Linked DNA regions of Paraflavitalea devenefica. The protein of the gene in region 1 interacts with the protein of each later gene in a pairwise test. Links are inferred from orthologs where the notes say so. Each region holds a gene or a part of one and is shown in the gene's direction. Other genes may lie near its edges.

The links.
Region 2: the proteins of topA (region 1) and HB364_RS10650 interact in binary tests that used the Escherichia coli proteins (3 or more experiments, as listed by UniProt). The link is inferred for Paraflavitalea devenefica from one-to-one orthologs.

What each region holds. Positions count from the first base shown.
Region 1 is NZ_JAARML010000006.1:182,021-185,459, forward strand. The notes cover bases 65-3,174. They hold topA (type I DNA topoisomerase), read left to right. Parts: upstream 65-383; coding sequence 384-2,966; downstream 2,967-3,174. Other genes in these bases: pxpB (5-oxoprolinase subunit PxpB), read right to left, coding at 65-117; HB364_RS28250 (YcxB family protein), read left to right, coding at 3,111-3,174. Also shown: more of pxpB, read right to left, coding at 1-64; more of HB364_RS28250, read left to right, coding at 3,175-3,439. UniProt on the Escherichia coli protein: Releases the supercoiling and torsional tension of DNA, which is introduced during the DNA replication and transcription, by transiently cleaving and rejoining one strand of the DNA duplex.
Region 2 is NZ_JAARML010000002.1:266,142-269,248, forward strand. Bases 323-3,100 are described here. They hold HB364_RS10650 (IMPACT family protein), read left to right. Parts: upstream 323-1,293; coding sequence 1,294-1,908; downstream 1,909-3,100. Other genes in these bases: ribD (bifunctional diaminohydroxyphosphoribosylaminopyrimidine deaminase/5-amino-6-(5-phosphoribosylamino)uracil reductase RibD), read left to right, coding at 323-1,181; HB364_RS10655 (3-hydroxyacyl-CoA dehydrogenase family protein), read right to left, coding at 2,011-2,904. Also shown: more of ribD, read left to right, coding at 138-322; HB364_RS10660 (hypothetical protein), read left to right, coding at 3,106-3,107.

The sequences.
Region 1 (3,439 bases):
TTGCAGCCAGTCCTGCATAGCCAGCACCTTTCCGTTCAGCGTTTCGCTGAGCCGGTTACCGAGGTCAATGGTAACGGCCCCATCTCCCATGGGGTATATGTCGGGTAATTGATTCACGAGCAGGCGGCAGGATCAGCCATCGGCTAAAGATATTGATTCTTACCATAAAACCTGACAGGTTTATTCAGCCTGCGGTATTAAGTGCCGCCAGCCGGCAAAACCTGTCAGGTTTTACCCATCAGGTTAAATCTTGTTTAACATTCGTCATTGCCACTGATTTTCTTTATTTTATACAGGTCGTGGCTGGCATCAATTTGTTGATTTCATGCTTATACACTAAACTTGCACGCCAACAGGCCTATTTTAAACCGTTCAAACAACGTATGGCGAAGAATTTATTGATCGTAGAGTCCCCTGCAAAAGCGAAGACTATCGAGAAGATCCTGGGCAAAGATTTCGAGGTGAAAAGTTGCTATGGTCATATCCGTGATCTGGAAAAAGATGAGATGGGTATTGATGTAAAGAACAATTATCAACCCCGTTATATAGTACCGGAAGAGAAGGAAAGAGTGGTAAAGGAATTAAGAACGCTGGCCAAAAAATCTGAAGAAGTGTGGCTGGCAACGGATGAGGACCGCGAAGGAGAAGCCATTAGCTGGCATTTATGCGAGGTACTGGGATTAGACCCCTCTACTACCAAACGCATTGTTTTTCATGAAATTACAAAGCCCGCCATCATTAAAGCGGTCGATTCTCCCCGCACGGTGGACATGAACCTGGTGAATGCCCAGCAGGCCCGCCGGATACTGGACCGCATTGTGGGTTTTGAACTGAGCCCTGTGCTCTGGCGCAAAATGAGCATGAAGAACAACCTCAGCGCCGGCCGGGTGCAGAGTGTGGCTGTTCGCCTCATTGCCGAGCGGGAAAGGGAGATCAACGCCTTCGTAGCTGTCAGCTCCTTTAAAATAGAAGCCCTGTTCACCGCCAAAGATACCACCGGCAAACAGGTGACCTTCGGCGCAGAAGGCAAAAAATTCAACCAGGCCGAAGACGCTGAAAAGTTCCTGCAAAGCTGTATTGGCGCCAATTATACCGTAACGGATATCCAGGTAAAACCGGGCAAGAAGTCCCCTTCTGCTCCTTTTACCACTTCTACCCTGCAGCAGGAAGCCTCCCGCAAATTCGGTTATTCTGTGAGCCGCACCATGCTGCTGGCGCAAAAGCTGTATGAAAGCGGTTATATATCTTATATGCGTACCGACAGTGTGAACCTGAGCGATACAGCCATGGATGGTATCCGCAACCAGGTCACCAATCAGTATGGCGATCGCTACTACCAGCCACGCAAGTATAAGAACAAGAACGAATCGGCACAGGAAGCGCATGAGGCTATCCGTCCTACCTACATGGAGAATGCCACCGTAGATGATCCGGATACCAAAAGGCTGTATGAGCTCATCTGGAAGCGTACCATGGCCAGCCAGATGGCAGATGCCGAACTGGAAAAGACCATTGCCAAAATACAGGTATCCACCAATAAAGAAGAACTAACGGCCAGCGGCGAGGTGCTCAAATTTGAAGGGTTCCTGAAAGTATACCGCGAAGACCGGGATGATGAAGACATTACCGAAGATGAGCAGGCAGAAGGGATGCTGCCACCACTCAGCGTGCAGCAACAATTGCCATTGCGGGAAATGAAAGCCATTGAACGCTTCAGCAGGCCCCTGCCCCGCTATACGGAAGCTTCCCTGGTAAAGAAACTGGAAGAGCTGGGTATTGGCCGGCCTTCTACTTACGCACCTACCATCTCTACCATCCAGAAAAGAGGCTACGTAGAGAAAAGGGATAAAGAAGGCATACGCCGCGATTTCCGCGTATTCCGCCTGGCCGATAACGCCATCACCAAGATCACAGAACAGGAAAATACCGGCGCCGAAAAGTCGAAACTGTTCCCCACCGATCTCGGACTGGTGGTGACAGACTTCCTGAAGCAGTATTTTGATGATATCATGGATTACGGTTTCACTGCCCGCGTAGAAGAGGAATTTGACGAGGTGGCTGCAGGCAAGATCAAGTGGAACACGATGATCGATGATTTTTATATCCCCTTCAAAAAGGATGTAGAGAATACCATTGAGAATGCCGAACGCATCAAGGGCGAACGTGAGCTGGGTGTAGACGCAGAAAGCGGCAAAAAGATAGTAGCCCGTATGGGACGTTATGGCCCCATGGTGCAGATAGGCGATGTGAATGATGAGGAGAAACCCCGTTTTGCCGCCCTGAAGAAAGAGCAGAGCATAGAGACCATCACCCTGGATGAAGCGCTGCAACTGTTCCAGCTCCCCCGCACACTGGGCGAGTACGATGGGCAGGAAGTGGCGGTAAACATAGGCCGGTTTGGCCCCTATGTAAAGCTGGGTGAGCAATTCATTTCCATTCCCCGCGGTGAAGACCCGCTGGAAGTAACGCTGGACAGGGCCATAGCGCTCATCAACGAAAAGCAGAAGGCTGACGCTCCCATCAGCACGTATGAGAACAAGCCCGTTACCAAAGGTAAAGGCCGCTTTGGCCCCTTTATCAAGTGGAACGACATGTTTATCAATGTGCCCCGCCGTTATAACTTTGATGCGCTGAGCGCTTCGGACATCAAAGAGCTCATCGACGCCAAGGTAGCCAAGGAAGCCAACCGTTACATCCAGCACTGGCCCGAAGAAAAAATTGCTATTGAAAATGGCCGCTGGGGTCCCTTCATCCGTTTCGGCAAGAAAATGCTGAAGCTGGGTAAGAAAGCAGACGATACCAAATACACCGCAGAAGATATGGCAACAGTAAGCCTGGACGAAGTGAAAAAGATCATTGAGACCCAGGTACCTAATGCATTTGCCAAAAAGACCAAGGCTGCCCCGGCTAAGAAAGCGGCCGCTAAAAAAACAGCCACTAAAAAGGCTGCGCCGAAGAAGAAATAGGAAAACCGTTCCGGGTGTAAGGTTTGGAGTTTCGGGTTCTTCCAATGCCAGCGACTGCTGAAAAGTACCAGCCTGTTACCGTTTACTTTCGTTTTTTAAGTTGCGGAGCAACTCCAAACCCGGAACACGAAACACGGAACCATTATGCTCGTTCTGAAATATCATCTTACCGAAGAAGAGTATTTTGATTATAATTACTACACGGCCTGGGCTTCGCCCGACAAAAAAGGCTATCGTATCCGCTATTACGGGCGGGTATTCCTTTTGTATGCGGCAGTAGCGGTCCTGTTCATTATCAGCAACCACAGTCAGCAAATGACCGTGGACTTTATCATCTTTGGCGCCATTGCCATCGCCTACTTCCTGCTGGTGCCCTGGCTCATCAAAAAATCCATCAACAGGCGGGTGAAGGACATTCTGCGACAGCCGGAAAACCAGCATGTACTGGGCGAAGCAGAGGTGGTACTGACGGA
Region 2 (3,107 bases), on another replicon or contig:
GTAGCTACCCGTCCAAAGGTTACCGCTTTCGGTCCTTTGCATTTTAGCGGCAAGCTACGCCTAAACGACCCGAAACGCTACACCCGGAACCCGAAACCATCGTATCTTTGCGGCTTCTTGATTAAGATCATTCACCTTTGACAGTACACGAAACATACCTGCATCGCTGCCTGGAGCTGGCCCGGCAGGCCGCCGGCTACACAGCGCCCAATCCCATGGTGGGGGCGGTGCTGGTATATGATGGACAGATCATCGGCGAAGGCTTCCACCGCCAATATGGTGGGCCGCATGCCGAAGTCAACTGTATTGATTCCGTGAAAGACACCGATCGCCACCTGATCGCATCATCTACGATGTACGTATCACTGGAGCCTTGTGCCCATTTTGGAAAGACGCCCCCTTGCGCCGATCTCATCATCCGGCATAAAATACCGCAGGTCGTTATCGGTTGCCGCGATCCCTTTGCGCAGGTAGATGGAAAAGGGATCGAAAAATTGGAAGCCGCTGGTACTAAGGTCACTGTGGGCGTCCTGGAACAAGCTGCCACGGAGCTGAACAAACGTTTTTTCACCTTTCACCGGCAGCACCGGCCTTACATCATACTCAAATGGGCGCAAACAGCCAATGGCTGCATCGGCAATCAAGATCATGCGCGTTTACACATCAGTGGTGCAGGAACGAACCGCCTGGTGCACCGGTGGCGCAGTGAGGAGGCGGCCATCCTGGTGGGCACCAATACGGCCCTCTTTGATGATCCACAGCTCAATACCCGGTTATGGAGCGGGCCGGATCCGGTGCGGTTGGTAGTGGACATGGATCTGCGACTGCCTTCCTCGCTCAAACTGTTCGATAAAACAGTGCGTACCATCGTATTCAATACCCGGCAGCACGAAGAACAGGGTAACCTGCTCTACTACCAGGTCACCAAAGACGTCAGCCTCGTGCACCAGATCGCCAATGCCTTGTACCAGCAGAAAATATTGAGCGTACTCGTTGAAGGCGGCGCGCGCTTACTGCAATCATTCATTGATGAAGGCTATTGGGATGAAGCCCGCATCATTACCAATGAGGAATTATTTGTGGAAGGCGGTATCGCCGCACCGGTATTGGGCGCGGCAAGGGTAGTGGAGCAACAGCAATTAGGAACAGACACCATAAGAACAGTGAAGCCCGAAGTCTGAAGTCAGAAATCTGAAATCGGTAATCGGAAGTTCGGATATAGTGCAGGAAGCTTGCCGCAGCAAGAACTTCAGACCTCCGACCTCCGACTTCAAACTTCAAAAACAACCAACAATGATTAGTATGCAGGATCAGGACTTCTATTACACCGTGGAAAAATCCGGCACCGCAGAATTCAAAGACAGGGGCAGTAAATTCATCGCCTTTGCCTTTCCGATCAATACCGTGGAAGAATTTAAGCAGCGACTGGAAGAAGTGAAGAAAGAACACCCGAAAGCCACCCACCATTGCTTTGCTTACCGCATTGGCACCGATAAAAACACCTTCCGCGTCAGCGACGACGGCGAGCCTTCCGGCACAGCCGGCAAGCCCATCCTCGGACAAATAGACAGCAAAGAGCTCACCAACATATTGATTGTTGTAGTTCGTTACTTCGGCGGTACCCTGCTGGGCGTACCCGGCCTCATCAATGCGTACAAAAGCGCTGCTGCTATGGTATTGCAGTTAATGCCGGCCACCCAACGTTTCATCGAAGTGCCTTATGCCATTCACTTCGACTATTCCCAAATGAATGACATCATGATGATCGTAAAGCAACTAAACTGCACCGTCCTCGAACAGGACCTCGGCCTCTTCTGCCACCTGAAGATCGGCATCTCCAAAGCCCGCCTGCAGGAAGCACTATACAGGCTGAATGATATAAGAAACATAGAAGTAAAGAAAGCCTGAAATCTGAAGTCAGAGATCAGAAGTCAGTATACAGCGCAGGAAGCCCGCCACAGCAAGCTCTTCAGACCTCAGACTTCAGACCTCAGACCTCCTGCCTCACAATCATTTGAAGCGATCACTAACTATTAAGTCTTTATTCCCTGCCGTATACTTATAAAACCCTTCCCCGCTCTTCGCGCCCAAATACCCCGCAGTCACCATATTCGTCAGCAGCGGACAAGGCGCATACTTCGGGTTACCGAAACCTTCATACAACACATTCAGGATAGAATAACAAACATCCAGCCCGATAAAATCGGCCAGTTGCAGCGGTCCCATGGGGTGGGCCATGCCCAGCTTCATCACGGTGTCGATTGCTTCCACACCGGCCACGCCTTCATACAAGCTGTAAATCGCTTCATTGATCATGGGCATCAGGATGCGGTTGGCAATAAAGCCGGGATAATCATTCACCACGCAGGGCACCTTACCCAGTTGTTGACTGAGCGATACAATCTTTTCCGTTACCTCTTTGTCCGTAGCATAACCATTAATAATCTCTACCAGCTTCATCACCGGTACGGGGTTCATGAAGTGCATGCCAATCACCTGGGCAGGTCGTTTGGTAGCGGCAGCGATCTTCGTGATCGAAATAGAAGAAGTATTCGTGGCCAGGATGGCGCCGGCGGGCGCTGTCTCATCCAATTGGCGGAATATCTTTAGTTTGAGGTCAACATTTTCGGTGGCGGCTTCTATCACCAGTTGCGCGGGCTGAACACCTGCGGCCAGGTCGGTAACGGTAATAATATTGGCCAGGGTAGCCGCTTTCTGCGCTTCCGTGATCGTGGCCTTGGCTACCTGCCGGTCCAGGTTCTTGCTGATCGTCTGCAGCGCCTTCTCCAGTTGGGCCGCGTTAACATCTATAAGCTTTACATTAAATCCACTTTGCGCAAACACGTGGGCGATGCCATTGCCCATAGTGCCCGCACCGATAACTGCAATGTGTTGAAGTGACATGACAAACGTTTGGTTTTAATTACGCAGCGTCCCTTCTGGAAGGCGCTGCCTAGAATACAACAAGCCGGGCAAATGTAGCAGATTAGCCGTAAATTATACATACCCGCCCCCGCATGACCAAAATCAGTCCCCCAGCCAACCGCCGTCACCTTCCAGGCAACCTCTTTGTCCCACCTTTACCGGGTAATAAAACACAAGATTAT